Phenylobacterium zucineum HLK1: one gene and its partner. The main gene of each other region encodes a partner of the protein of the gene in region 2 in a complex. Links are inferred from orthologs where the notes say so. Each region holds a gene or a part of one and is shown on either strand. Other genes may lie near its edges.

Evidence for each region.
Region 1: the proteins of dnaN (region 2) and PHZ_RS07190 are in contact, whole or in part, in a solved structure (PDB 1OK7), measured with the Escherichia coli proteins. The link is inferred for Phenylobacterium zucineum HLK1 from one-to-one orthologs.

Annotation. Positions count from the first base shown.
Region 1 is NC_011144.1:1,470,368-1,485,139, forward strand. What follows is about bases 11,773-14,772. They hold PHZ_RS07190 (DNA polymerase IV), read right to left. Parts: upstream 13,909-14,772; coding sequence 12,637-13,908; downstream 11,773-12,636. Other genes in these bases: clpA (ATP-dependent Clp protease ATP-binding subunit ClpA), read right to left, coding at 11,773-12,155; clpS (ATP-dependent Clp protease adapter ClpS), read right to left, coding at 12,162-12,491; PHZ_RS07195 (ROK family protein), read right to left, coding at 13,905-14,765. In the rest of the region: PHZ_RS07130 (family 16 glycosylhydrolase), read right to left, coding at 399-2,456; panC (pantoate--beta-alanine ligase), read right to left, coding at 2,572-3,420; PHZ_RS07140 (division plane positioning ATPase MipZ), read left to right, coding at 3,561-4,394; PHZ_RS07145 (J domain-containing protein), read left to right, coding at 4,399-4,818; PHZ_RS07150 (D-alanyl-D-alanine carboxypeptidase), read right to left, coding at 4,880-6,133; PHZ_RS07155 (phasin family protein), read left to right, coding at 6,396-6,830; PHZ_RS07160 (RidA family protein), read left to right, coding at 6,932-7,393; PHZ_RS23545 (glycerophosphodiester phosphodiesterase), read left to right, coding at 7,390-8,136; PHZ_RS23550 (GNAT family N-acetyltransferase), read left to right, coding at 8,133-9,296; PHZ_RS07175 (HIT family protein), read left to right, coding at 9,332-9,766; more of clpA, read right to left, coding at 9,840-11,772. UniProt on the Escherichia coli protein: Poorly processive, error-prone DNA polymerase involved in translesion repair and untargeted mutagenesis. Copies undamaged DNA at stalled replication forks, which arise in vivo from mismatched or misaligned primer ends.
Region 2 is NC_011144.1:3,921,555-3,936,106, reverse strand. What follows is about bases 10,530-13,309. They hold dnaN (DNA polymerase III subunit beta), read left to right. Parts: upstream 10,530-11,250; coding sequence 11,251-12,369; downstream 12,370-13,309. Other genes in these bases: PHZ_RS19160 (ABC transporter ATP-binding protein), read left to right, coding at 12,927-13,309; PHZ_RS19165 (zinc-finger domain-containing protein), read right to left, coding at 12,513-12,818; grpE (nucleotide exchange factor GrpE), read left to right, coding at 10,530-11,129. In the rest of the region: PHZ_RS19240 (hypothetical protein), read left to right, coding at 1-367; PHZ_RS19235 (hypothetical protein), read left to right, coding at 440-892; PHZ_RS19230 (YifB family Mg chelatase-like AAA ATPase), read right to left, coding at 847-2,385; gshB (glutathione synthase), read right to left, coding at 2,521-3,468; PHZ_RS19220 (SirB1 family protein), read right to left, coding at 3,550-4,365; PHZ_RS19215 (YraN family protein), read right to left, coding at 4,389-4,766; rsmI (16S rRNA (cytidine(1402)-2'-O)-methyltransferase), read right to left, coding at 4,769-5,635; radical SAM family heme chaperone HemW, read right to left, coding at 5,678-6,787; rdgB (RdgB/HAM1 family non-canonical purine NTP pyrophosphatase), read right to left, coding at 6,817-7,416; PHZ_RS19195 (DUF2975 domain-containing protein), read left to right, coding at 7,815-8,345; PHZ_RS19190 (helix-turn-helix domain-containing protein), read left to right, coding at 8,348-8,587; rph (ribonuclease PH), read right to left, coding at 8,584-9,300; heat-inducible transcriptional repressor HrcA, read left to right, coding at 9,380-10,480; more of grpE, read left to right, coding at 10,494-10,529; more of PHZ_RS19160, read left to right, coding at 13,310-13,880; PHZ_RS19155 (GNAT family N-acetyltransferase), read right to left, coding at 13,968-14,525. UniProt on the Escherichia coli protein: Confers DNA tethering and processivity to DNA polymerases and other proteins. Acts as a clamp, forming a ring around DNA (a reaction catalyzed by the clamp-loading complex) which diffuses in an ATP-independent manner freely and bidirectionally along dsDNA.

The DNA of each region.
Region 1 (14,772 bases), 2.4 Mb from region 2 along the record:
TCTTCCCGTCCGAAGTGTTGTGGCGGCCCCGACGCCGCCGTCGTCTGCGAAGCCCGTCCGCGTCGCAGCACCGGGAAAGTGGAAGGGAAGACGGTTTATGTCGTCTTGCGGTTTGTCACAGGTTGACTCGGTTGCAATTCGCGTTTCGCAGCAACCTGCACGCGTAGACTGATAGAGTTGCGGCGTATGAAATGGTCAAGCTTGCTGACTAAGTTGCTATCGACGCGCCACTTTTTCGGAAACAAGCGCTGCCTTATTGCGTCGACGGTTCGAGTAATGGTGAAGCTTGTTCTTGGCCCGGATCGTAGCTCTACTGTGGCGCCTTGCCGCAGTGGCGCTGTGGCCGCCTGCCGCATGCGACCCGTGCGACGCCTGCGGCAGGTGGTCTCGAATCGGCCTCAGGCGGCGAAGATCCAGCCCTCCGGCAGGGCGTAGGCGGACACCCCGACCAGTACGATGGCGTCGCCCGCGCCCAGGGTGACGACGGTGTCGGCGCCCACCTGGCTGACGCTCCAGGGCGTTCCGGCCAGGACCTGCACGCGATCGCCCTCGGCCGCATTGAAGTCGAGGATCCGGTCCAGGCCCGCCCCCTGGAAGCTGTGGAACACGTCGGCCCCGGCGCCGCCCGAGAGCGTGTCATCGCCCCGGTCGCCGGCGATGAAGTCGTCGCCGTCCCCGCCCTGGATCAGGTCGTGACCCTGGCCGCCGCGCACGACGTCATTCCCGGCGCCGCCGTCGAGGGTGTCGTTCCCGAGGTTGCCCAGGACCGCATCGCCCCCGTCCTCGCCGAAGAGGCGGTCGTTCCCCTGGCCGCCCACCACCCAATCGCCGCCGCCGCCGCCGTAGATGGTGTCCTCGCCCCAGTTGCCGTGTGTGTCGTCGAAGCTGTCGCCGCCGTAGATCAGGTCGGCGCCGTCGCCGCCGCGCAGGGTGTCCGATCCCCCGCCGCCCTGCAGGGTGTCGGCCGCCCCGCCGCCCTGCAGGAAGGAGCCCTCGGCCGGGGCGACAAGGTTCAGGCCGCCGTATCCTCCGCCGGACGAGGGCGGGGCGGCCGGCGCATCGCCCAGCGCATAGGCGCGGATGTAGTCGATCCTGAACTCGGCCGGCAGCGCCGCGCCGTCGATGGCCCCGCCCCAGCCGCCGAGGGCCAGGTTGGCGATCATGAACATCGGCTTGTGCATGTCGGCCGGGGTCGCCGAGCGGAACACCTCGACGTTGTCCACGTACCAGACGATTTCGCCCGGCCCCCACAGCGCCCCGTAGGTGTGGAAGCCGTCGGCGGTGTCGGGCGTGTAGTTCAGCTGTCCGCTAGAGGCGTGGCCGCCGATGGAGGAGTGCTGCGTCGTCCAGGTCCCGCGCGGATCGTGGGTGAGCGCCTCCATGACGTCCAGCTCCGGCGGCCAGGAGCCGTCGGCCGGCAGCAGCCAGAAGGCCGGCCAGGCGCCCGCGGCGTCCGGCAGGTCCGCCCGCATCTCGAAGTAGCCGTAGGTCTGGGCGAAGCTGGGCTTGGTCGAGATCAGGCCCGAGGTGTAGCCGTATCCGAAGATCTCCGGGTTCGCGCTCGCCCGGGCGGTGATCGTGAGCACGCCGCCGGCCTGCGAGAAGGGCGTCTCGGCGAAGTCGCCGTTGTGGTCGCGAAAATACGGCGAGGTGTAGATCTGCTTCTCGTCGTTGCTGACGAGGGTGTAGCTGCCGACCCCCTGAGGCCCCTGGTAGCCGTAGTCGGGGCGCCAGACCCCGCCCGGATTGCTCTCCGGATCCCAGAGGGAGAGGGCGCCCGAGAACTCGTCGCCGAAGGTGCGGGCGCCCAGCGCCGCCGGGTCGAGCTCCAGCTGGAAATTGGCCGCGGTCAGCTGGCCCGCGGACAGGTTGCGGAAGATCAGGCCGTCGCCGCCCCCGAGGTCGAGCTTCACGTCCGTCCCCGCCTGGGAGAGCCTGGCCTGGACCTGCGCGAAGCTGGAGAGCCCGGCCTTCAGCCGCACCTTGTCCTCGGCGGCGTTGAAGTCCTGGATGACGTCATTGCCTTCGCCGCGATGGACGATGAAGACGTCGGCGCCGGCGCCGCCGATCAGGACGTCCTGGCCGAAGCCGCCGTAGACCTGCTGGCCGCCCGGGCCGCCCTCGACGATGTTGTCCAGCGCATTGCCGGCCGCGTAGAGCCGGTCCCCGGAAACGGAGAGGTTCTCCACATAGGGATGGTCGGCGAGCGTCACGCTGTGCCAGGCGGTGATCTTGTCCACGCCGCCGGCCGGGCCCTCGACCACACGGTCCAGCCGCGACTTCAGCCAATAGGAATCGTCGCCGGCGCCGCCGCTCATCACGTCGGCGGGACCGCCCCAGAACCCCTCGGCCGCGGACGTCCCGCTCAGGACGTCGGCGCCGGGCGTGCCGTAGAACTGCACCACCGGCGCGGCGGTCTCGACGGCCACCGAGCCGTCGTACTTGAAGAAGGCCATGAACTTCGATCCCGACTCCCGGCGAGCCCTTCGCCGGCGCGCGGGAGCCTAGAGGTGCGGCGGGCCGCAGCCCTCCGGCGCCGATTGTCGTGCGGCGAGGGGCCGCGGGAGGCCTCTAGACGGCCATGTTGTCGATCAGCCGGGTCCGTCCGAGGACGGCGGCCGCCAGGAGGCGGGCGGGACGGTCCACCGGGCCGGGTCCGAGGCGCGAGAGGTCGCCGGCGTCGCGCACCTCCACATAGTCGATCCGCCCGAAGCCGGCCGCCGCGAGCGCCTCGGCCGCGCGCGCCTCGACCGCCGCTACGGCCTCGCCGGCGTTCAGGGCGGCGATCGCCTCGCGCATCACCTGGTTCAGCCGCGCCGCCACCGGCCGCTCCTCGGCGGCGAGGTAGGCGTTGCGCGAGGAGAGGGCGAGGCCGTCGTCGGCCCGCGCGGTCGGGCCGCCCACGATCTCCACGGGCATGTCGAGGTCGCGGACCAGGCGCCGGATCACCTGGAGCTGCTGGTAGTCCTTCTCGCCGAAGACCGCGACGTCGGCCTGGACCTGGTTGAGCAGCTTGGTCACCACGGTGGCGACGCCCGTGAAGTGGCCCGGCCGCGCCTGACCGTCCAGCGGCTCTGAGACGCCGGCCACGGTGACGGTGGTCGCGAAGCCCTCGGGGTACATCTCGGCCAGGGTCGGGGCGAACAGCAGGTCGCAGCCGGCGCTCGCCAGGAGGGCGGCGTCGCGCGCCTCGTCCCGGGGGTAGGCGTCGAAGTCCTCGTTCGGGGCGAACTGGGTCGGATTGACGAATACGCTCGCCACCACCCGCTGCGCCCTGGTCCGGGCCAGGCGCACCAGCGACAGGTGGCCCTCGTGCAGCGCGCCCATGGTGGGGACGAAGCCTACCCGCTCTCCGCCGGCCTTCCAGGCGGCGACCCGGGCGCGGAGCTCGGCGACGGTGCGGACGATCGGCAGCGGCATGGCCGGGCTTATGGCGAGGGGCGGGGCCCAAGTCCATCCACAGCCCGCGATGATCCGCGCGTTGACGGCGCTCGGCGGCGCGGGCTCACGTAGCATAGGTGAGTCGGTTAACGACTCTTGGGCTGTGGGAGCTGAGGGGCATGGGCCAGGCCAGCGTTATCGTGGTCGGCAACGAAAAGGGCGGTGCGGGCAAGTCCACCATCGCCATCCACATCGCGACCGCGCTGCTGCACGGCGGAGCGAAGGTCGCGGTGCTCGACCTGGATCTGCGCCAGCAGACCCTGGGCCGGTTCTTCGCGAACCGTCGCGCCTGGCTGGCGGCGAACGGGGCCGAGGCGCCCATGCCGGTCGAGCACGCCATCAGCTCGGCGGGGGACGCGCTGGCCAAGGCGCCCGACGCCGAGCAGCTCGCGCGCTTCGAGGCCGCCTTCGCCGAGGTGGCGGGGGAGGCTGACTTTGTGCTGATCGACACGCCCGGCAGCGACACGGCGATCAGCCGGGCCGCTCACGGCCTCGCCGACCTCATCGTCACCCCGATGAACGACAGCTTCGTCGACTTCGACATGCTGGGTCAGGTCGACCCGGTGACGCTCGAGCTGAAGCGCCACAGCCTCTATTCCGAGACCGTGTGGAACAGCCGCAAGGAGCGGGCGACCCGCACCGGCAAGCAGATCGACTGGGTGGTGCTGCGCAACCGTCTGGCCCCGACCGAAGCCCGCAACCGCAAGCGCCTGGACGAGCGGGTCACGGCGCTTTCCCGCAAGGTCGGCTTCCGCGTCGGCCCCGGCCTGCGCGACCGGGTGATCTACCGCGAGCTCTTCCCGTTCGGCCTGACGGTGGCAGACCTGTCGCCGGCGATCCGCCCCGTGGCCATGTCGCTGCAGCACGTGGCCGCGCGGCAGGAACTGCGGGCGCTGATGAGCGCGCTCGGCTTCACGGGTCTGGACGAGAGCGAGAGGATGGCGGCGGAATAGCCGGATGCTCGGCTATCTCGCCCTGGGGTTCCTGCTCCTGGGCCTGTTCCTCTTCGCATCGCGCGGCAAGCCCGTCCTGAAGCGCCGCGAGTGGCGGTTCCTGTCGGCCGCGGCGGCGGTGGTCTGCTTCGCCGGCGCCGCCTACGCGGGCGTCCGCGGCGGCTGGGGCCTGGCGATCGTGCTGGTGGTCGTGGGGCTGGGCTTCGCGGTCTCGACGCGCCGCACGGGCGCGGCGCCCGCGCCGTCGGCCCGCATGTCCGCCGCCGAGGCTCGCCGGATCCTGGGGGTGGAGGAGGGCGCTTCTCCGGCCGAGATCCAGGCGGCCTACACCCGGCTGATGCGCCTGGCCCACCCCGACAAGGGCGGCACGGCGGGCCTGGCGGCCCAGCTCAACGTCGCCCGGGACCGGCTGCTGGGCCGCTGACCCCACAGAAAAAGGCCCCGGGCGAGCCTGGGGCCTTTTCCTCTCTCCATTCAGGTCCCGCTCACGCCCTGGGCGGCAGGACCATGCAGGGCTGCTTCTTGGCTTTCAGCGCCCGGCAGGCGTCCTTGGCGGCCTTCTCCGAGAAGCCGGAGAAGCGCGAGCGGTACTTGCCGCCGGACTTCTCGGCGACGCCCTTGGCCTTGCCGAAGTGCTTGCCGAAGCGCTTCTCGACGATGGAGAGCTGCTCCTTGGCGTCGGACCGGCTCGAGAACGACCCGACCTGGACCGTCCACTTGCCCTTCTCGACGATCTCGACCTTCGAGGCGCGGATCGGCGGAGCGGTCGAGGCGAGCACGATCTTCATGCTGTCCTCGTCGCCCTGGGCGGTCTGCGGCTGAACGCGGCCGCCCGTCATCGGGGACTCGAAGAAGCTCTGGGCCACCTGGATGTCCTCGCCGCGAGCGCGGCGGTCCAGGACCTCGAAGCCGGTCAGCAGCAGGCTCTCGGCGTTGTTGTCCCGGGCGCGGCTGGTGGGGCCGCCCAGGACCACCGCGATGAGGCGGCGGCCGTCGCGCACGGCCGACGCGGCCAGGTTGAAGCCCGAGGCGTTGATGAAGCCGGTCTTCAGCCCGTCGACGCCGTCCATCCGGTGCAGCAGGCCATTGTGGTTGCGCATCGTCTGGCCGCGGAAGTTGAAATACTGGAGGCTGAACAGCTTGTAGTACTGCGGGTAGTCCCGCATCACCGCCCGCGACAGGATCGCGATGTCACGCGCCGTCGAGACCTGGCGGCTGTCGGGCAGGCCCGAGGCGTTGGCGAAGTTGGTGTCGGTCATGCCGAGCTCGCGCGCCCGCAGGGTCATCAGCGCAGCGAAGCGCTGCTCGGTGCCCGCCAGCTTCTCGGCGAGGGCGACGGCCGCGTCGTTGGCCGACTTGGTGGCAAGGGCCTTCATGGCCTCGTCCACCGAGATGGAGTCGCCGGCCCGCACGCCCAGCTTCGTCGGCGGCTGGGCCGCCGCGCGCGGCGAGAAGACGACCCGGTCGTCCAGGTCGATCTTGCCCGAGGCCAGCGCCTCGAAGGTCAGGTACAGCGTCATGACCTTGGTGATCGACGCCGGGTACCGGGGGCTGTCGGCCCGGTTCTCGTACAGAACCTCGCCCGTCTTCGCGTCCACGACGATGGCCGCGTACTTCGACGAGGTCTGCGCGAGCATCTGATAGGGGATCTGCGCCTGCGCAGGGGGCGCCATCGCGCCGAACGCCGCGGCGGCGGCAAGACCCAGGGAAAGCACAAGGCGGCGGGCGTGCTGGAACATGCTTCGTCCGTCGAATCAAAGCGTTGGGGCGGCTACGGCGCCGCCGTGAGCTGCCTACCATGACAGCCGTAGCCTTGATGCAGAGTAAACAGATGTTGAAAGGACGAATTGCCGCGCCTGCGCAGGACGTGTGCAGACGGTCATTGTGCGCTGCACAATTTCCTTGACTGCTGCACTGCAACATGGGACAAGAGCCTACGTTTCCGTTGGGGCATTGCGCCTCGCAAGTCCGCTTCCTCCCCATTCGTCAGGAGTTCGCCCCATGGCCGCCGCCGAAGCCGCTAAGACCACCGTCGAACAGTTCACCACCGCCAGCAACGTCGCCTTCAAGGACGGCGTCGAGAAGACCCTGGCCGCGCTGAACGAGATGAACGCCCACTCCAAGCAGAACCTGGAAGCCGTGGTCGCCTCGGTGACCGCCGCCACCAAGGGCGCCGAAGCCCTGGGCGCGCAGGCGATGGCCTTCTCCAAGAGCGCCTTCGACAACCAGGTGAACGCGGCCCGCTCGCTCGCCGGCGCCAAGAGCGTCCAGGAAGTGATGGAGCTGCAGTCCGCCTTCGCCAAGACCGCCCTCGAGACCTACATGGCCGAGATGGGCAAGATGACCGAGACGGTGTCGGCCTCGATGAAGGAATCGATGAAGCCGCTCAACGAGCGGATGACCGCCGCCGTCGAGAAGCTGCAGGCCGTCCGCTAGGACCATCCGCGAGTTCGATCGAGACGAGGGCCGGCCCGCAAGGGACCGGCCCTTTTCTCATGCCCTTTTCTCATGGGCGGGCGGGCGCTAGAGGTTCGGCCATGTCGAACATCGAACAGCGCCTGGCCGAGCTGGGCATCACCCTTCCGCAGCCCACCGCCCCGGTGGCCAACTACGTTCCGTTCGTCCGCGTCGGCGACCTCGTCCATATCTCGGGGCAGGTCTCGGTCGACGCCTCGGGCGGGATCAAGGGCGTCGTCGGCGAGGACGTGGACGCCGAGACCGCCAAGCGCGCCGCGCGGCTGTGCGGGATCAACCTGCTGGCCCAGATGAAGGCGGCCTGCGACGGCGACCTCGGCAGAGTGCGCCGGGTGGTGAAGCTGGGCGGCTTCGTGCAGGCCGGCCCGGACTTCTTCGACATCCCCCAGGTGGTGAACGGGTGCTCGGACCTGATGGTCGAGGTGCTCGGCGATGCTGGCCGGCACGCCCGCTCGGCCGTGGGCGTCTACCGCCTGCCGCTCAACTTCGCCGTCGAGGTCGACGCGGTGGTGCAGCTGTCGTGAGATCGCGCTTCGGCGAGGCCTGGGACCTTCTCTTCCACCCGCCGATCGCGCACCGGGGGCTCTGGAGCCCCGACGGGCCGCCCGAGAACTCGCTCTCTGCGTTCCAGGCGGCCTGCGCCGCCGGCTACGGCATCGAGCTGGACGTCCAGCTCAGCGCCGACGGCGAGGCGGTGGTCTTCCACGACGAGACGCTGGAGCGGATGACCGGCCGGCCCGGCCGGGTCCGGGACCTGTCGGCCGCCGACCTCGCCGACCTGCGCCTGAAGGGCTCGGACGAGAAGATCCCCACGCTGCTCGAGACCCTGGCCATCGTCGGCCACCGCGCCATGGTCCACGTCGAGCTGAAGACCCCGCCGGGCGAGGTGGGCCCGCTGGAGCGGCGGGTGCACGAGGTGATCGCCGACCACAACGGTCCGCTCTGCGTGATCGGCTTCAATCCCTATTCCCACGCCTGGTTCGCCGAGCGCTATCCCGGCGTCCTGCGGGGCCTGGACAGCTATTCCTACAAGGACCGCAAGGAGATGCCGCCCGAGCTGCGGCGGGCCTTCGCCGGGCTGGAACACGTGGCCATCGCCCGGCCGCATTTCCTCGCTCTGGGTCTCGACATGCTGCCCAGCGAGAACGCCGCCCGCCTGCGGGCCGAGGGAATGCCGGTGATCGCCTGGACCGTCCGCGAGCCCGAGCAGTGGGAGGCGGTGAAGGACGGCTGCGACAACCTGATCTTCGAGGGGTTCAGGGCGTGAGCCTGAAGCCGGCGGTGAACGTCTCCCGCCGCATCGCCGACATCGGCCGCGAGGCTTGGGACGCCTGCGCCAGGAACCCCGCGCACCTCGGCAATCCCTTCATCCACTACGACTTCCTGGACGCGCTCGAGGCGGCCGGATGCGCCGTCGAGCGCCAGGGCTGGGGACCGCACCACCTGTCGGTGGAGGACGAGGCGGGGAGGGTGGCGGCGGTCATGCCGCTGTACCTGAAGTCCCACAGCCAGGGAGAGTACGTCTTCGATCACGCCTGGGCCGACGCCTACGAGCGCGCCGGCGGGAGCTACTATCCCAAGCTGCTGTCGGCTGCGCCCTTCACCCCGGCGACGGGGCCGCGGCTGCTGGTCCGCCCCGACGTCCCGGCGGGCGAGGCGAGGGCGCTCCTGCTGGGCGGGGCGCTGACGGTCTGCGAGCGGTACGGCGCCTCGTCGCTGCACGTGAACTTCCCGACCGAGGCGGAGTGGCGCTGGATGGGCGACCAGGGCCTGGGGCTGCGCGAGGGCCAGCAGTACCACTGGCGGAACCGCGGCTACCGCGACTTCGAGGACTTCCTGGGCGCGCTGTCGTCCGGCCGGCGCAAGACGATCCGCCGCGAGCGACGCGAGGCGCAGGCGCCGGTGGAGATCGTCCGCCTCACCGGCGGCGACCTCACGGAAGAGCACTGGGACGCCTTCTTCGGCTTCTACATGGACACCGGCTCGCGCAAGTGGGGCCGGCCGTACCTGACGCGCCCGTTCTTCTCGCTGCTGGGCGAGCGGATGGCCGACCGGGTGCTGCTGGTCATGGCCCGGCGCGAGGGGCGCTGGGTCGCGGGCGCCCTGAACCTGATCGGCGACGACTGCCTCTACGGCCGCCACTGGGGCTGCGTGGAGGAGATCCCCTTCCTGCACTTCGAGCTCTGCTACTACCAGGCCATCGAGTGGGCCATCGCGCAGGGCCTCGAGAGGGTCGAGGCCGGGGCCCAGGGCCAGCACAAGATCGCCCGCGGCTACCTGCCCACGCCGGTCTACTCGGCCCACTACATCGCCGATCCCGCGCTCCGCGGACCCGTCGAGCGCTTCCTCGAGCAGGAGCGGGCGGGCGTGGAGGAGGAGATCGAATGGCTCGCCGAGGAGTTCTCGCCGTTCCGGCAGGGCGGCTGATTTGCTACGAGCGCTGGGTTGATCAGGAGTGACCCATGCTGGACGGCGCCTACGACCCCGACAACATCTTCGCGAAGATCCTGCGCGGCGAGATGGCCTGCGCCCGGGTGTTCGAGGACGAGCACGTCTTCTCGTTCATGGATGTCTTCCCGCAGTCCAGGGGGCACACGCTGGTGATCCCCAAGCACACGACGGCGCGCAATCTGCTGGAGGAGGAGCCCGAACGCCTCTCCCACCTGATCCTGGGCGTCCAGCGGGTGGCCAAGGCGGTGCGGGCCGCGCTGAACCCCGACGGCCTGGTGATCACCCAGTTCAACGGCGCGCCGGCGGGCCAGACGATCTACCACCTGCACGTCCACATCATCCCGCGCTGGGAAGGCGTGCCGGTGGGCCGCCACGCCTCGGGCGGCATGGCCGACATGGATGAGCTGAAGGCGCTGGCCGAGCAGATCTCGGCGAAGATCAGCTGACGCGACAAGGCCCCGGAGATCGCTCTCTGCGATCGCTCTCCGGGGCCCTTCGCTTTTCCTCGTAGACCGCCGCTCAGTCGACCGGCTCGGTCTCCTCGGCGGGCTTCTCGACCACCGGGGCGCCGGGTTCGCGGGTCTGGCCCTCGATCTCGAACGCCAGCTTGCCGTCCTTGAGCACCACCTTGACGTGGCCGCCCTTGGTGAGCCGGCCGAACAGGATCTCGTCGGCCAGGGGCTTCTTGATGTTCTCCTGGATGACCCGGGCCAGCGGCCGGGCGCCGTAGAGCTCGTCGAAGCCGTTCTTGGCCAGCCAGTCGGCGGCCTCGTCGTCCGTCTCGATGGTGACGTGCCGGTCCGCCAGCTGGGCCTCCAGCTGCATGACGAACTTGAGCACCACCTGCCGGATGATCTCGGGCGTCAGCGCGTGGAAGTGCACGATCGCGTCGAGGCGGTTGCGGAACTCGGGCGTGAACTGCCGCTTCAGCGCCTCTTCCACCTCGTCGTCCTGCTTGCCGCGGCCGAAGCCGATGGCGTTGCGCTGGGCGTCGGCGGCGCCGGCGTTGGTGGTCATGATCAGGACCACGTTGCGGAAGTCGATCTTCTTGCCGTTGGAGTCGGTCAGCTGACCGTGGTCCATGACCTGCAGGAGGATGTTGTAGACGTCCGGGTGAGCCTTCTCGATCTCGTCCAGCAGGACCACGGCGTGCGGATGCTGGTCGACCGCGTCGGTCAGCAGACCCCCTTGGTCGAAGCCGACGTAGCCGGGAGGCGCGCCGATCAGGCGGCTGACCGTGTGGCGCTCCATGTACTCCGACATGTCGAACCGCAGCAGCTCGATGCCGAGGGTGCCGGCCAGCTGGCGGGCGGTCTCGGTCTTGCCGGTGCCGGTCGGGCCCGTGAACAGGTAGCAGCCGATCGGCTTGTTCGCGTCGCGCAGGCCGGCCCGGGCCATCTTCATGGCGGCGGACAGCTGCTCGATGGCCTCGTCCTGGCCGTAGACCGCGCGCTTCAGGTCGCCTTCCAGCTGCTTCAGCGCTTCGGTGTCGGACTTCGACACCGACTTGGGCGGGATCCGGGCGATCTTGGCGACGACCGCCTCGACCTCCTTCACGCCCAGGGTCTTCTTCCGCCTGCCCTCGGGGAGCAGCATCTGCGAGGCGCCGGCCTCGTCGATGATGTCGATCGCCTTGTCGGGCAGCTTGCGGTCGGTGATGTACTTCGCCGACAGCTCCACCGCCGCCTTGATGGCGTCGTTCGTGTACCGGAGCTTGTGGAACTCCTCGTAGTAGGACTTCAGCCCCTTCAGGATCTTGATCGTGTCGTCGATCGTCGGCTCGTTCACGTCGATCTTCTGGAAGCGCCGGACGAGGGCCCGGTCCTTCTCGAAGTGCTGGCGGAACTCCTTGTAAGTCGTCGAGCCCATGCAGCGCAGCGTGCCCGAGGCCAGCGCCGGCTTCAGCAGGTTCGAGGCGTCCATGGCCCCGCCCGAGGTGGCGCCGGCGCCGATCACCGTGTGGATCTCGTCGATGAACAGGACCGCGTCGGGGTGGTTCTCCAGCTCCTTGACGACCTGCTTCACGCGTTCCTCGAAGTCGCCGCGGTAGCGCGTGCCGGCCAGCAGCGCGCCCATGTCGAGCGAGAAGATGGTCGCGTTCGCCAGGACCTCGGGGACCTGCTTGTTGACGATCTTGCGCGCCAGCCCCTCGGCGATGGCGGTCTTGCCGACGCCGGGGTCGCCCACCAGCAGCGGGTTGTTCTTGGTGCGCCGGCACAGGATCTGGATGCAGCGCTCGACCTCGGCCATCCGGCCGATCAGCGGGTCGACCTTCCCCTGCTTGGCCTTCTCGTTGAGGTTGATGCAGTAGGCCTCGAGCGCCTCGCCGCCGGTCTTGACCTGGGGCTTCTCGTCGTCCTCGGCGCCCTTCACCGGCTTGGCCTCGGTGGCGCCGGCCTTCTTGGCGATGCCGTGGGCGATGTAGTTCACCGCGTCGTACCGCGTCATGTCCTGCTCCTGCAGGAAGTAGGCGGCGTGGCTCTCGCGCTCGGAGAAGATGGCCACCAGCACGTTGGCGCCGGTCACCTCCTCGCGGCCCGAGGACTGGACGTGGATCACCGCGCGCTGGATCACGCGCTGGAAGCCGGCGGTGGGCTTGGCGTCCTCGCCGTCGTCCACGACCAGCGAGCGGAGCTCGTTGTCGACGTAGTTGGTCAGGGTGGTGCGCAGCGCGCCCAGGTCCACGTCGCAGGCGCGCATGACGCCGGCGGCGTCCTCGTCGTCCACGAGAGAGAGCAGCAGGTGCTCCAGGGTGGCGTATTCATGCTTACGCTGGTTGGCGTAGGCGACCGCGCGGTGCAGGGACTCTTCGAGCTGGCGCGAAAATGAAGGCAAAGGGCCTTAATCCTTTTCCATGGTGCATTGCAGCGGATGTTGGTGCCGCCGCGCCGTATCAACGACCTGGGCCACTTTTGTTTCCGCCACTTCGTATGTGTAGACTCCGCACACACCCACGCCGTGTTGATGGACATGTAGCATTATGCGAGTCGCGTCTTCGCGCGACTTATTGAAGAACTGCTCAAGTACGTACACGACGAATTCCATCGGCGTGTAGTCGTCGTTCAAAAGCAGAACCCGGTACATCGCGGGCTTCTGCGTCTTCGGCTTCGTCTGGGTGATCACCGCTGACCGAACGCCGGCGCCGGAGTCACCTTCCTTGCGTTCGCTCATGCCTTCGATCTCCTGTGGTCGCCGAGGATGCGTCCACTTCGATTAGATATGGAAGATGCGGTCATTTGGAAGGGTCGAATCGTCACGCCGGGGGTGAACGGCCCCAGACCGGAGCGGCTCCGCCACCCGGGGTTGGGGCCTGCGATCACTCTTCGTTGAGCGCCTTGGCCTTGAGCATCCTGCCCGAAGTCACCGCATCCTTGCCGAACCTGGCGCGCAGCACGTCCAGGGTCTTCTCGCCGGCCAGGGCCCGGCGCTCGGCCTCGGCGAAGAAGTCGGCGGTGGCGGTCTCGGCGTCCACCAGGTCGGCGACGCCGATGCCGATCAGCCGCCAGGGCCGCCCCGTCGCTTCCTTGGCCAGCAGCTCCCGGCCGACCGCGAACAGCGTCTTGGCGGTCTGGGTGGCGACGGGCAGGGTCCGCCGGCGGGTGACGATCCGGAAGTCGGTGGTTCGCAGCTTCAGCGTCACCACGCGCCCCGCCACGCCGTCGGCCCGGGCCTTGCGCGCGACCTTGTCGCACAGCGGCGCGAGCTGGTCCTCGAGGTCGGCGAGCCCCGATAGGTCCTCGTTGAAGGTGGTCTCGGCGCTGATCCCCTTGCGCGCCTCGTTCGGATTGACGGTGCGCGCATCCTGGCCGTGGGCCAGCTGCGAAAGGCGCAGGCCATGGGCGCCCCAGCGCTCGGCCAGGGCCTTCGCGTCGGCCCGGGCCAGGTCGCCGACCGTGCGGTAGCCGGCCTTCTCGAGCGAGGCGGCCATGGCGGGGCCCACGCCCGGCAGGATCGAGACCGGCTTCGGCGCGAGGAAGGCCTGCGCCGACTTCCCCCCGATCACCGAGAAGCCGCGGGGCTTGTCGAGGTCGGAGGCGATCTTCGCCAGGAACTTGTTGGGGGCGAGGCCGATCGAGACGGTCAGGCCGGTCTCGGCCTCGATGCGCGCCTGCAGCCTGGCCAGCGTCACGGCCGGCGGGGCGCCGTGCAGGCGCTCGGTGCCGGACAGGTCCATCCACGCCTCGTCCAGCGACAGGTTCTGGATCAGCGGGGTGAGCTCGCCCGCCAGGCCCAGGATGCGCCTGCTCTCGGCCCGGTACTTGGTGAAGTCGGGCTTGATCACCACGGCCTCCGGACAGGCCTTCAGCGCCTTGAACATCGGCATGGCCGAGCGCACGCCCTTGATCCGGGCGATGTAGCAGCAGGTGGTGACGACGCCGCGTTTCCCGCCGCCGACGATGACCGGCACGTCCCGCAGCTCGGGCCGGTCGCGCTTCTCGACGCTGGCGTAGAAGGCGTCGCAGTCCATGTGGGCGATGGACAGCGCGCCCAGCTCCTCGTGGGCCACGATCCGCGGCGAGCCGCAGGCCGGACAGCGGCGCGGCTGGTCCTCCCCCGTCCAGAGGCAATCGCGGCAGAGGGCCTTCATCGCGGCCACAGCCATGCAGCGCCGCGCACGCCCGAGGAGTCCCCGTGCGCGGCCCGGCGCACCGGCGTCGCGAACACGTCCGAGAACACGTGCGGGGCGATGGCGGCCGGCAGCCGGTCGTAAAGCGCCTCCACGTTCGACATGCCGCCGCCCAGGACGATCACGTCCGGGTCCAGCACGTCCACGACGGCCGCGAGCCCGCGCCCCAGCCGGTCGATGTACCGGTCCAGCGGCGGGCCCCCGGCGGCCGCGGCCGCCTCGGCGGGGCGGCCCGCGTCGCGGGCGAAGGCGGGACCGCTGACCCACAGCTCCAGGCATCCGCGGCGGCCGCACCAGCATTCCGGCGCCGGCAGCTCGTCGGGGCGCGGCCAGGGCAGGGGCGTGTGGCCCCACTCGCCGGCCACGGCGTTGCGGCCGGTGCGCGGCCGCCCGCCGATGGCGATCCCGCCGCCGCAGCCGGTTCCCAGGATGACGGCGAACACCAGCTCGGCGCCCGCGCCGGCGCCGTCGGTCGCCTCCGAGAGCGCCAGGCAGTTGGCGTCGTTCTCGTAGCGCACCGGCCGCCCCAGCATCCGTGCCAGGTCGGCCGGGAAGGGGCGGCCGTTGAGCTGGGTGGAGTTGGCGTTGCGCATCAGTCCGCCGGCCGGTGAGGGCGAGCCCGGCCCGCCCACGCCGACGCGTTCGGCCCTGGCCCCGGCCTGCCGCTCGGCCTCGGCCAGGAGTTCGGCCACGGCCTCCAGCCCCTCGTCATAGGCTTTCGGGGTCGGCGCCCGCACCCGCGCGACGAAGCGGCCGTCAGCGTCCAGCGCCGCGGCCTCGATCTTGGTTCCGCCGAAGTCCACGCCGAAGCGGATCATGGCGCCA
Region 2 (14,552 bases):
GCTTAAGCAACGTCGAATGGTCGCCGAGCAGATCGCCGGCGCCCTGTTCGAGGCCGAAGCCGCCATCGATGCGGCCCTGGCCAAGACCGCCCACCTGACCGGCGTCATGCCCAGCCTGCGCAAGCAGGCCGGCGCCTCGGCCCTCATCGGCCAGGACGCGGTCGAGCGCGCCAGCCAGGCCATCATGGCCCTGGCCGAGGCCCGCCGCGCCATCGTCGAGACCCACAAGGAGCTGAGCGTCGCTCAGGGCCAGATGGGCCTGGGCGCGGTGTCGTTCGATCCCGGCAGCGGCGAGAAGCCGGCCCCCACCGCGGGCATGCTCGAGCGGACCGGCGGCCGCCGTCTGCGCGAGATCCGCGCGGCCTAGTTCCGCGGGCTTCCGCCTGCCGGAGAGCCATGTAGATTGGGCCCTCGGTCACAGCCGGGGGCCTTTTCTTTCGTGCAGACGCTGGCGCTCCCGCCCTGGTTCGGCCTCACGCTCATGGCCGTGGTCTGCGGCGCCGCCGTCTGGAAGGGCGGCTGGGAGGAGCGCCTGACGGCCATGGCGTTCCTGATCGCCTGGATCGCCACGCTCATCGGCCGCGACCGCGAGTGGCTGGGGACCCAGTGGGGCGCCTTCGCCGTCGACGTGGTGCTCCTGGGTTTCCTCGTCGTCGTGGCGCTGAAGAGCGCACGTTACTGGCCGATCTTCGCCGCCGGCTTTCACCTGCTGTCGGTCGCCACCCACGCGGCGCGGATCGTCGATCCCCAGGTCGGCGCCTGGGCCTATGCGACGGCGTCGGTGATCTTCTCGCAACTGACGGTCTTCGCCCTCGCGGCGGGCGTGATCGGGGTCCTTCGCGAGCGTCAGAGCGCCGAAGCCGGCGCTGCCGCCGGCGCCACGCGCCGGTAGATCAGCGCCTCGGCCACGTGGACGCGGCGCACGGCGTCCGAGCCCTCCAGGTCGGCGATGGTGCGGGCGAGCCTGAGTGTGCGCGTCCAGCCGCGGGCCGACAGGCCCCCCGCCTCGGCCGCCCGGGCGAGCAGGGCGCGGGCCGGCTCGTCCAGCGCGGCGACCTTTTCCAGGAAATCCCCCTCGGCGCGGGCGTTGAGCCTCGCCCCCTCGCCGCCCTCGGCCTTTGCGGCCCGCTCGGCCTGCAGGCCCCGGGCCGTCGCGACCCGCGCGGCGGCCTCTGCCGTTCCCTCGGCGGGCGGCGGCAGGGCGAGGTCGGCGGCGGTCACCGGCGGGACCTCCACCTGCAGGTCGATGCGGTCCATCAGCGGCCCCGAGATGCGGCCCTGGTAGTCCGTCTGGCAGCGGGGCGCCCGGCCGCAGGCGCCGCGGCCCGGTCCGCCCAGGCCGCAGCGGCAGGGATTCATCGCCGCCACCAGCTGGAAACGGGCGGGATAGCGCACGTGGGCGTTGGCGCGGGCGACGACCACCTCGCCGGTCTCGATCGGCTGGCGCAGGGAATCCAGCGCCTGGGTCCCGAACTCGGGCAGCTCGTCCAGGAACAGCACGCCGTTGTGCGCGAGGCTGACCTCGCCGGGCTTGGCCTTCAGCCCGCCGCCGGTCAGGGCGGCCATGCTGGCCGAGTGGTGCGGATTGCGGAACGGCCGCGCGCGGGTGAGCTGGCCCTTGGCGATCAGCCCGGCGATGGAATGGACCATCGAGGTCTCGAGCAGCTCCTCCGAGGTCAGCGGCGGCAGCAGGCCCGGCAGGCGCGCGGCCATCATCGACTTGCCCGAGCCCGGCGGGCCGACGAACAGGAGGTTGTGGCCGCCGGCCGCGGCGATCTCCAGCGCCCGCTTGGCGTTCTCCTGGCCCTTCACGTCGCGCAGGTCGGGCTGGCGTCCGGCGTCCAGCATCGGCCCCGGCGCAGGCGGCGCCAGCACCTGCGTCCCGCGGAAGTGGTTGACGAGGGCGATGAGCGAGGGGGCCGCCAGGATCCGCGTGTCGCCGGCCCAGGCCGCCTCGGCCCCGCACGCCTCGGGACAGATCAGGCCAAGGCCAAGGCCGCCTGCGGCCACGGCGGCCGGCAGGGCGCCGGCGACCGGGGTGATGCGGCCGTCCAGGGCCAACTCGCCCACCGCCGCCCAGCCCTCCAGGGCGTCGGGCGGGATGACGCCCATGCCGGCCATGATAGCGAGCGCCACCGGAAGGTCGTAGTGGCTGCCCTCCTTGGGCAGGTCGGCGGGGGCCAGGTTGGCGATGATGCGCCGGGCGGGGAGGGCTAGGCCCAGCCCCGCGAAGGCGGCGCGCACCCGCTCGCGGCTTTCCGAGACGGCCTTGTCGCCCATGCCGACGAGGAAGAACTTGGGCTCGCCGCCGGTGAACTGGACCTGGACGTCGACCCGGACCGCCTCCACGCCGCGGAACGCCAGCGTCACCACCCCCGCGCTCATCTCAATCCCTTGTGGTCGCCTGAGACTTATCCACAAACAGCAGCACGGACCTGGGATCGGATCAAGAACGAAAATAGAACTTATGCGGTAATCAATACGCTTCCGACACTTACGCCGGGGTCTTGATGTGGAGGCCTAGGCCCCGGCGCGAAGCGCTTCAATGCGCGTCCAGAGCACCTCGGCGGCGTCCACCCCGGTGAACCGCTTCAGCGCCACGGCCCCCGTGGGCGAGGTGACGTTGATCTCGGTGAGGTAGTCGCCGATCACGTCGATGCCGACGAACAGCAGGCCGCGGGCCTTCAGCTCGGGGCCGATGGCGGCGCAGATCTCGCGGTCGCGGGCGGTGAGCTCCACCGGCTGGGCCTTGCCGCCGACGGCCAGGTTCGAGCGGATCTGGCCCTTCTCGGGCACGCGGTTGATGGCGCCCACCGGCTCGCCGTCCACCAGCAGGATGCGCTTGTCGCCCTTGGTCACCGACGGCAGGAACTTCTGGACGATGACCGGCTCGCGGCCGATCTGGGCGTGCAGCTCGAGCATGGCGTCGATGTTCGGGTCGTCCTGCAGGTGGCGGGTCACGCCCGAGCCGCCGCGGCCGTTCAGCGGCTTCATGACGATGTCGCCGTGCCGGGCGCGGAAGTCGTAGATGGCGTCCCGATCCTGGGTGATCAGCGTCGGCGGCTGCAGGCCCGGGAACTTGGTCACGAACAGCTTCTCGGGGGCGTTGCGCACCTCGCGCGGGTCGTTGACCACCAGCACCCGGGGATGGACCGCCTCCAGGAAGAAGGTCGTGTCGATGTAGTGCATGTCGAACGGCGGGTCCTGGCGCAGCAGGACGACGTCGAACTCGGTCAGCTCGGTCCGCCGCCAGGGACCGAGGCTCGCGTGGTCGCCGGCCACCCGCTGGACCGTCACGTCGCGACCGCGGGCGAAGACCCGGCCGTCCTCCATGGCCAGCTTGTCGGTCGTGTAGACGAACAGCGAATGGCCCCGGGCCTGGGCCGCCTCCATCATCAGGAAGGTCGTGTCGCCCTCGATGTTGACGCCCTCGATGGGATCCATCTGGACGGCGACCTTCAGCGACATGGCGTTCCCCCGGGACGTTGGCGTCCCTGCGACATAGGCCCGCCGGGGCCCGAGCGCCAGCGCCCCCGGTCGGGCCTGGGGTCAGTTCAGCCGCAGCCGGACCCGTTCGCGCTGGGCGCGGGCGGCCAGCGCCACGCCGCCGTCGATCGAGGTCGCCCGCTGCAGCGCCTCCAGGGCGCCGGCCAGGGCGCCCTGGCCCTCGCGGGCCGAGGCCACGTCCAGCCAGGGGCGGTGGTCGCCGGGATCCAGCAGCGCCCGCCGCAGGGCGGCCCGCTCGGCGCGGACGTAGTCCCGCACGGCGCTGGCGCGGGCGAAGATGATGTTCTGCAGGCGCATCAGCACGGCCCGGTCGCTGACCGGGGCCATCAGCCGGTCCAGGCGGTCGGCGACGTTGGGGGTGAGGCCGGCGTGCAGCGCCCGCCGCGTCAGCTCCGACGGCAGCACCACGCGGCCTTCCGAGAACGGGTCGAGGGCCAGCGGGCCCTCCTCGGTCTCGATCCGCAGCAGGAAGTGGCCGGGGAAGTCCACCCCCTTGACCGTCAGCCCGCAGCGGCGCGCCGCGTGCAGGTAGAAGATCCCCAGGGTGACGGCCAGGCCCCGGCGCGTCTCGGCGACGGTGATGATGTCGGCGTTGCCGAGGCCTTCGGTGGTGAACAGGTCGCCGGTCAGCCGCAGGTCGCCGGCCATGGTCTCGGCCAGGGCCTCTTCGGGGCTTTCGCGCTTCAGCCGCTCGCCCAGCCGCACGACGCCCTGCTGGGCCAGGTCGCGGGCGAGGCCGGCGTCGCGCGCCGGGTCCTCGTGGATGGCGCAGGCGATCGCGGCCTCCATCAGCGGGAACTCGCCCTCCGGGGCGGCGCCTGCGTCCAGCAGGATGGTCTCGGCTTCTTCGCGGTCCATTCCGGCGTCTGGGGATCCGTCGTTCACGCGCCCTTCCAGGCGTCGGGAATATGCATAGGAAGACGCCCGGGCGCGAGGGCCAGCAAGTCGAGGCGAACCGACGCACCCTGAAGCGCCGGGCGGCGGGCGGCGAGGGCTGCGCCGGCGCGCCGCAGGCGGTCGCGCTGGTCGAAGCCGACGGCCTCCAGCGCCGCCTCGATGGTCCCGCGCCGCTTGACCTCCACCACCGCCAGGATCCGGCCGCGCACGGCCAGCAGGTCGATCTCGGCGATCGGCGTCTTCAGGCGGAAGCCCAGGATGCGGTAGCCCCTCATCATCAGCCAGAGCGCCGCCACGACCTCGCTGCGCCGGCCCGAGAGCCGCGCCGCCGCCCCCCGCGCCCGGCGCGCCCCCTGGCGCACGCTCACCGCTTGAGCTCCAGGGCGCGCCGGTAGAGGTCGCGCCGGGGCAGCCCCAGGGCCTTGGCCACCTCGGCGGCGGCGTCGGCCGGCTTCAGGCGGGCGAGGGCCTCGGCGAGGGCGGCGTCGGCGTCGGCCGCGCTCGCCTCGGTCTCGCGGCCGGGCCCGACCAGCACCACGATCTCGCCCTTCGGCGCCTCGAAACGCGGGTCGGCGGCGAGCTCGGAGAGGCGGCCCCGCACGATCGTCTCGTAGAGCTTGGTCAGTTCGCGGCAGACTACCGCCTCGCGCTCGCCGCCCAGCACCTCAGCCATGTCCGCCAGGCTGGCCGCCAGGCGCGAGCCGCCCTCGAAGAAGACCAGCGTGGCGCGCACGCCGGCGACCTCGGCCAGGAAGGTCCGGCGGGCGGCGGACTTCGGCGGCGGAAAGCCCGCGAACAGGAAGCGGTCGGTCGGCAGGCCCGCCGCCGAGAGGCCGGCGAGCAGCGCCGAGGCGCCGGGGATCGGGAACACCGGATGGCCCGCCTCGGCGGCGGCCTTCACCAGCCGGAAGCCGGGATCTGAGACCAGCGGGGTGCCGGCGTCGGAGACGAGGGCCACGCGCTGGCCCGCCTCCAGGGCCGCCAGGGCCTTGGGAAGGGCGCGCGCCTCGCCGTGCTCGTCGCAGCGCTCCAGCCGCGCGGTCAGGCCGTAGGCCGAGAGCAGCTTGGCCGCCACCCGGGTGTCCTCGGCCAGCACGAGGTCGGCCTGGGCCAGGACGTCGAGGGCCCGCAGGGTCACGTCGCGCAGGTTGCCGATGGGCGTGGCCACCACATAGAGGCCGGGCGCCAGCGGGGCGTCGTCGAGAACGGGCGGGGGCAGGGCGCGGGCCATGCCCGGAGGCTTCGCCGCTTGCGGCCCCGATGGCAAGGCCGGCTAGGCCAAGAGCGCGCGGGTGACGGCGTCCAGCAGCCGTCGGCCTTCAGCCGTGGCGCGCAGGCGCGAGGGATCGTCCGCTAGGAGGCCCAGCTCGACCAGGTGGGCGATGCGCCCCTCGGGCAGCGCCAGCGCGGCGATCTCGTCCCGGCCCACGCCCTCGGCGATCCGCAGGCCGCCCAGCAGCCGCTCCTCGGCGGCCTCCACGGGCGTCAGGCGCTCGCGCGAGCCGCCGGCGCCTTCGATGTAGTCCGCAGGCCGCGGCGCCGCGAAGGTGGCCAGCCGGCCTTCGGGAGTCGTGATCCGGCCGTGCGCGCCGGGGCCGACACCGACGTAGTCGAGGCCCTGCCAGTAGACGAGGTTGTGGCGCGAGCGCGCGGCCTCCCCCCGGGCGTGGTTCGAGACCTCGTAGGCGTCGAAGCCGGCGGCCTCCAGCACCGCCTGGGTTGTCTCGAACAGCTCTGCGGCCGGCTCCTCGGCGGGCGGGACGATGGTCCCCCGCCGCACCGCCCGGTCGAAGGCGGTGCCCGCCTCGATGGTGAGCTGGTAGGGCGAGACGTGTTCGGGGCCGAGGTCGAGCGCCGCCGCCAGCTCCCCCGCCCAGGCCTGCGGCGTCTGGCCCGGCCGGGCGTAGATCAGGTCCACCGACAGCCGCGGGAAGGCGCGGGCGGCGGCGCGTGCGGCGCGTCGGCCCTCCTCCGCGCCGTGGTTGCGGCCGAGGAGCTTCAGCGCCTCGTCGTCCAGGGCCTGCAGGCCGAGCGAGAGGCGGTTCACCCCCGCGTCGGCGAACGCGGCGAAGCGGTCGGCCTCGGCGTCGGTGGGATTGGCCTCGAGGCTCACCTCCAGGTCGGCGGCCGGGGACCACAGGCGTTTGGCTTCGGCGACGATCTCGCCCGCCCAGGCGGGGTCCATCAGCGAGGGGGTGCCGCCGCCGAAGAACACCGAGACCAGCTCGCGCGGACCGGTCAGCGCCGCCTGGGCCCGCAGGTCCGCAATGATGGCGGAGGCCAGCGCCCGCGCCTCGGCCTCGCGGCCGCGGGCGCGGTAGACGTTGAAGTCGCAGTAGGGGCAGATGCGCGCGCAGTAGGGCCAGTGGACGTAGACCCCCACCGGGCCCCCGAGCGGCCGCGGCCGGCTCGTCACAACAGCGCGGCCTTCAGCTTGGCGAACGCCCGGGCGCGGTGGCTCATGGCGTCCTTGGCCGCCGGCTCCATCTCGCCGAACGTCTGGTCGAAGCCCTCGGGGACGAAGATGGGATCGTAGCCGAAGCCCCGCGTCCCCCGCGGCGGGAAGACGAGCATCCCGTCCACCCGGCCTTCCACCACGACCGCCGGGCCGCCTGGCCAGGCCACCGCCAAGGCCGAGGTGAACCAGGCCGAGACGTCCTCGGCGCCCGCCTCCTCCAGCCGTTCCTCGACCTTGCGCATGGCGGCGGCGAAGTCCTTCTCGGGTCCCGCCCAGCGGGCGGAATAGACGCCGGGAGCGCCGTCCAGCGCCGCCACGGACAGGCCGGAATCGTCGGCCAGGGCGATGAGGCCGCTGGCCTCGGCCGCCGCACGCGCCTTGAGGAGGGCGTTGCCGGAGAAGGTCGCCTCGGTCTCGTCGGGCTCGGACAGGCCGAGCTCGCCCGCGCTCACCAGCTCGAAGCGGCCGTCCAGGATCTCGGCCAGCTCGCGCGCCTTGCCGGGGTTGTGGGTCGCCACCACCAGCCGCGTCCCGGGCTCGAGCTTCAGGGCCATCGCTTAACTCCATCTTTACCGGCGCGGGACCATAGCGCCGCCCCGCCGTGTTGCATTGCAAAAATTTAATATCGTTACTCGATGTTCATTTGATCGAGAAACGATGCGGCTGTATCGATTATCGCCATAGGGACATCGGGTCCCGCCACCCAGATGCTGCAGCGCAGCATCCAACACAAGGAGCGTCGACATGCTTTCGTCCGCCATGAACTTCATCGACCGCGCCGCCATGAGCTTCGTGGTCGTCCTGGCCGCCTTCCCCATGCTGGCCATCGTCTCCAGCCACCTCTAGGCTCCGGCGCGTGGGGTTTGTCCGACCCGTCCCGGCCCCGCTCCCGCCCCTCTTCCGGGCGACGACGAGCGGGCCGCGGCGGGTCTAGACGTTCTTGGGGGTCGGCATGCGCGCCTTGGGTCCGGGTTCCGTCTCGAGCTTCCTGAAGATCATCCTCGACGTGGTGTTCGGCGCCCTGTGGATCGGCGTCGCCGCGCTCGCCCTCATCACGCTCGCGGCCGTGCTGCTGAGCTTCAACCCCGATCTCCTGTCGGGCGTCACCCTGGACTCCGAGGCCGGCGAGGTCGTCCGGCGCGGTCCCGTCCTCGCCGCCGGCCTGATGGCCGCCGCCCTCTATCTCGCCGGCATCCTGGTCATCGTGGGCTGCCTGCGCCGCATCTTCGCCACGCTGACCGCGGGCGATCCCTTCCATCCCGACAACGTCGCGCGCCTGCGCCTCATCGGCGTCATCCTCGCGGGCCTCGAGCTCGGCCGCTACGCCCTCTGGGCCCTGACCGCCTGGGCGCTGCCCGACGTCTCGGACGTCGAGCCCAGCTTCAGCCTCACCGCCTGGTTCTCGGTGCTGGTGGTCTTCGTGCTGGCCGAGGTGTTCCGCGAGGGCGCGCGCCTGCGCCGCGAAGCCGAGCTGACGATCTGACCATGCCCATCCGCGTGCATCTCGACCGCGTCCTGCTCGACCGGCGCATGTCGCTCACCGAGCTGGCCGACCGCGTCGGCGTCACCATCGCCAACCTGTCGATCCTGAAGACCGGCAAGGCGCGCGCGGTGCGCTTCTCGACGCTGGCGGCCCTCTGCCGCGAGCTCGACTGCCAGCCCGGCGACCTGCTGGTCTACGAGGCCGGCCCCGACGACGCGCCGCTGGACGAGGAGCTGGATTAGCCGCCGGTCGCGGCGCGCTGCAGCTCGCACAGCTCGCCGATTCCCTTGCGCGCCAGGGCGAACAGCGCCTCGAATTCCGCCTCGGAGAAGCCGCGCTTCTCGCCGGTGGCCTGGATCTCCACGATGTCGCCGGCGCCGGTCAGCACGAAGTTGGCGTCGGCCTCGGCGTTGGAGTCCTCCTCGTAGTCGAGGTCGAGGACCGGCGTGCCCGAGAACACGCCGCACGAGATCGCCGCCACCTGGTCGAGGATCGGATCGGTGGCTATCACGCCCTCCTCCAGCAGGTAGCGGGTGGCCAGCCGCAGGGCGACCCAGGCGCCGGTGATGGCGGCCGTGCGCGTGCCGCCGTCGGCCTGGACCACGTCGCAGTCCACGGTGATCTGCCGCTCGCCGAGCGCCTTCAGGTCCACCACCGCCCGCAGGCTGCGGCCGATCAGGCGCTGGATCTCCTGGGTGCGGCCCGACTGCTTGCCCTGGGCGGCCTCGCGCCGGCCGCGGGTGTGGGTGGCCCGGGGCAGCATGCCATACTCGGCGGTGACCCAGCCCTGGCCCTTGCCGCGCAGGAACGGCGGCACGCCTTCCTCCAGGCTCGCGGTCACCAGCACCTTGGTGTGGCCGAAGCTCGCCAGGCACGAGCCCTCGGCGTAGCGGTTGACGCCGGTTTCCAGGGTGACGGGGCGAAGCAGGTCGGGGCGGCGGTCGGACGGGCGCATGGCTTGGGAACTCTCGGAAGGACCAGGCGTCTTGCGCCGGTGGAGGCCGCGCTTATCCTAGATCAGGAAGGTCCAGTCCATGGGCGCCCCGAAACCGGTTTCGAACGCTGACGTGACCCATTCGATCTTCGCCCCTGGGGCCGGCCTTGCCGAGCTCGACGAGCGTGCGCGGGAGATCTTCCGCCGCATCGTGGAGAGCTATCTGGAGACGGGCGAGCCGGTGGGCTCGCGGACCCTGTCCAAGGGCGGCCTGCCGCTGTCGCCGGCCTCGATCCGCAACACCATGCAGGACCTGACCCAGCTCGGCCTCCTGGGCGCGCCGCACGTCAGCGCCGGCCGCCTGCCGACCCATGCGGGCCTGCGGCTGTTCGTCGACGGCCTGCTGGAGGTGGGCGACGTGGCCGAGGCCGAGCGGCGGGACATCGAGGCCCGCCTGCGCGCCCACGGCCGCAACTACGAGGACGCGCTGAACGAGGCCTCGGCGATCCTCTCGGGGCTGGCCGGCGGCGCGGGGGTGGTGGTGACGCCGATCCGCGACGCGGGCGTGACACACGTCGAGTTCGTGCCGCTGTCCGGCGAGCGGACGCTGGCGATCATGGTGTTCGACGACGGCACGGTGGAGAACCGGCTGATCCGCCGGCCGATGGGCGTGACCCCCTCGGCCCTGCAGGAGGCGTCAAACTTCCTCAACGCCCGCATGCGCGGCCGCACCCTGGCCGAGGCCAAGATCGACCTGAAGAACGAGCTGGAGCGAGCCCGCCGCGAGCTGGACGACACCGCCGCCCGCCTCGTCGAGGACGGTTTGGCGGCCTGGGGCGGCGGCGAGGGCGACGAGCGGGCGCTGATCGTCCGCGGCCGGGCGAACCTCTTGGAGGACCGCGAGGCGATCGAGGACCTGGAACGGGTGCGCTCCCTCTTCGAGGACCTGGAGCAGAAGGAGCAGCTGATCCAGCTGCTGGACGGGGTGCGCGAGGGCGAGGGCGTGCGCATCTTCATCGGCGCCGAGACGCGGCTGTTCTCGCTTTCCGGTTCCGCCGTGATCGCGGCGCCCTATATGACGGGCACCCAGCGGGTGGTCGGGGCGATCGGCGTGATCGGCCCGGCCCGGCTGAACTATGCCCGGGTCATTCCGTTGGTGGACTACACCGCCCGCGTGCTTGGCCAGGTGATGAACGCGTAAGACCAGGTAGGACATGTCCGAAGAGAACACCCCGCCCGAGGGCGGCGACGAGGCCTTCGATTTCGGGGGCGAAGACGTTGCGGCGCTGAAGGCGGAGATCCAGGCCCTGAAGGATCAGGTGCTGCGCTATGCGGCCGAGGCCGAGAACACCAAGCGCCGCGCCGAGCGCGAGGCGAACGACGCCCGCGCCTACGCCATCCAGAAGTTCGCCCGCGACCTGCTGGGCGTCGCCGACAACCTCGACCGGGCGATGACCGCCGCCCCCGCCGACCACGCCGACACGGCGGTGAAGAACTTCGTCGTCGGGGTCGAGATGACCGCCAAGGAGCTGCTGGGCGCCTTCGAGCGCAACGGCCTGAAGAAGATCGACCCGCCCAAGGGCGAGAAGTTCGACCCGCACAAGCACCAGGCGATGATGGAGCAGCCGGGCTCGGACGTGGCCCCCGGCGGCGTCATCCAGGTGCTGCAGCCCGGCTACGAACTCCTGGGCCGCCTCGTGCGGCCGGCCATGGTGGTGGTCGCGGCCAAGGCCGCGGGCGCGGCGTCCGACGGCGGCGGCCAGAGGGACGCCCAGGGCAATCCTTACGCCTCCGGTGAGGAGGACGGGTCCGGCGGGTCTTCAGGCGGGTCTGTGGACACCCGCGCCTAAAGACGGCGCCGCCTCTTTCCCGACCGGGGATTTTGGCTAATGTCGCAGGTCCCTTCCTTTCGGGGTGCGGGCGCCCGCGGTTGATTCGCGCGCCCGCATAGAGGCGAGCCGGGACCTAAGAATGAAGCTGACGATCGAACGCGCCGCGCTGCTCCGGGCCCTGGGCCACGTGCAGAGCGCGGTGGAGCGCCGCAACACCATTCCGATCCTGTCGAACGTGCTGTTGTCGGCCGAGCGCGACCGGCTGACGTTCTCGGCCACCGACCTCGACATGGAGATCATCGACGAGGCGATGGCTCAGGTGGACCAGCCGGGCCAGATCACCGCCCCGGCGCACACCCTCTACGAGATCGTGCGTAAGCTGCCGGAAGGCGCCGACGTCTCGCTGAGCTTCACGGGCGAGGACCCGCGGCTGGCGGTCCAGGCCGGCCGCTCGCGGTTCAACCTGCCGGTCCTGCCGGCGGGCGACTTCCCGGTGATGTCGGCCGAGGGCTTCTCGGGCCGCATGGGCGTGGACGTCACCGACCTCATCCGGCTGATCGACAAGACCCGCTTCGCGATCTCGGCCGAGGAGACCCGCTACTACCTGAACGGCCTCTACCTGCACACGATCGTGGTGGACGGCTCGCCGCGCCTGCGGGCGGTGGCCACCGACGGCTCGCGCCTGGCCCTGGCCGACATGCCGGCGCCGGAAGGCGCCGCCGGCGCGCCCGGCGTGATCGTGCCGCGCAAGACGGTCGGCGAAGCCCGCCGCCTGCTGGAGGACGCCGGCGAACAGGTCGAGCTGCAGGTCAGCCCGCAGAAGATCCGCTTCGAGTTCGACGGCGCGGCCCTGACCTCCAAGGTCATCGACGGGAACTTCCCCGACTACGCGCGGGTGATCCCGAAGGACAACAACCGCATCGTCATGGTCGACGCCAAGCTGTTCGCCCAGGCGGTGGACCGCGTGGCCACCATCTCGGCCGAGAAGAGCCGCTCGGTGCGCATGGCCATCGAGGCCGGCAAGGTCGTCCTCACGGTCCGCAACATGGAGGCCGGCCAGGCGGTCGAGGAGCTCGAGATCGACTACGACGGCGAGCCCTTCGAACTGTCGTTCAACGCCCGCTACCTGCTGGACATCACCGATCAGATCTCGGGCGAGCAGGCCGAGCTGCGCTTCGGCGGCCCGAACGACCCGGCCCTGGTGCTCGATCCGGCCGACGCCGACGTCCAGTACATCCTGATGCCGCTCCGGGTCTGACGACCCGCCCTCTCCCCCTCGTGGGGAGGGACAGCGCGCCGAAAGGCGCGCAGGGTGGGGGAGTCACGATCACGCGCCGCATCGCCGGATAGGCCGCCCCACCCGTCTCGCTGCGCTCGCACCCTCCCCAGCGGGGAGGGAAGTCAGTGTCCGTGCGGGCCTTCGTAGACGCCCGGCGCCAGGCGCTCGTCCTCGGCGCCTTCGCTGCCCTCGGCCAGCACGAAGCGGCGGTCGCAGTAGGGGCATTCGACGAAGGTCGCCTCGCCCATCTCCAGCCACACCCGCGGATGGCCCAGGGCGCCGCCGACGCCGTCGCAGGCGATGCGGCCGGAGCGGACGGTCACCACTTCGGGCGGGGGCAGGTCGGGCGTCACCGCCGGCTTGGCGGGCGCCGGCTCGGGCCGCTTCTGCGCCTTGGCGGACTTGGCGGACACGAGTTTACGGGCCATCGGAAAACCAACCTCTGAAGCCGCCGCCTTGGCTCGGGCGCGGCGTGGGCCTACCTATGCGACCGCGGCTTTCGCCGTCAACGACGGCCCTCCCCAAAGTTGGACTCCATGGACCTTCCAGAATACGCGATCGAGGCCAGGGGCCTGGTCAAGACCTACGCCGCCACCAAGACCACGCCCGAGATGCGCGCCCTGAGGGGCCTCGATCTGGCCATTCCCCGGGGATCCATCTTCGGCCTCCTGGGACCGAACGGGGCGGGCAAGTCCACCTTCATCAACATCCTGGCGGGCCTGACGAAGAAGACCTCCGGCACGGTCCGCATCTGGGGCCGCGACATCGACGAGCGGCCCAGGGACGCGCGCGCGGCCATCGGCGTGGTGCCCCAGGAGATCGCCGCCGACCCGTTCTTCACCCCGCGCGAGGCGCTGGAGGTGGCGGCCGGCATGTACGCCGTGCCGAAGTCGGAGCGCCGGACCGACGAGCTGCTCGCCGCCCTTGGCCTCGCCGACAAGGCCAAGGCCTACGTCCGCCAGCTCTCGGGGGGCATGAAGCGGCGGCTGATGGTGGCCAAGGCCATGGTCCACAATCCGCCGGTGCTGATCCTCGACGAGCCCACCGCCGGGGTCGACGTCGAGCTGCGCCGCCAGCTCTGGAACTATGTGCTGGAGCTGAACCGCCAGGGCGTGACCATCGTGCTCACCACCCACTACCTGGAAGAGGCCCAGGAGCTCTGCGACCAGATCGCCATCGTCAACCGCGGCCAGGTGGTCGCCTGCGAGCCGACGACGACCCTGCTGCGCCGCATGGACACCCGCAACGTGCTCGTCACGCCCGAGTCCCCGCTGGCGGCCGCCCCCGACCTGCCGGGCTTCGAAACGAAGCTGCTCCGCTCGGGCGGCTTCTCGGTCGGCTACCGCACGGGCCAGTCCAGCGTCGAACAGGTGCTGGCCGCGATCCGCAAGGCGGGGATCCACATCAAGGACATCTCCACCGAGGACCCCGACCTCGAGGACGTCTTCGTCTCCCTCACCTACGCCGCCGAGGAAGCCGGCGCGATCTGAGCGCGGCGGTTTCCTTGCTGCGCTCGAACCCTCTCCCTGCCTCTCCCTCTCCGCTTCGCGGGGGGAGAGGAGAAGAAGGCCGTCCGCTCACCCCGTCACCGTCCGGATGTCCGGCCACACGTAGGGGACCTCGTGGACCGGGGTCCCGCCGGGGCCGGGCTCGCGCCGCGCCGGTTCGGGCTGGCCTCCCAGGTGCTCGTAGAAGCCGCGGGCGCCGTAGTTCTCGCGCAGCACCGAGATCATCAGCGAAGTCGCCCCGCGCGCCGCCAGCGCCCGGGCCGTCTGCGCCAGCAGCCGCCGGCCGAGGCCGACGCCCTGGGCCTGGCGCAGCAGGTAGAGGACGGTGATCTCGCCCTCACCGCGGACGCCGCGCCGCGAGGGACCGCCCGAGGCGTAGCCCACTAGGCCGAACCGGTCGCCGGCGGCGAGCGTCACCTCCTCGCCGAGGCTCAGCGCCCGGCCGAAGCGGCGCGCGAAGCCCGCCTCGGACATCCGCGCCAGGAAGGCTTCCGGCAGCAGGCCCGTGTAGGTCTCGCGCCAGCTCGTCACATGCACATGGGCCAGCGCCTCGGCGTCGGAGGGGCCGGCCGGGAAGATCACGTAGGCCGGCGCCGAGATCGAGTTCCTGGGGGCGGAGTGCGGCATCCATCCACAGCTTGGCGCTGCGGGGCC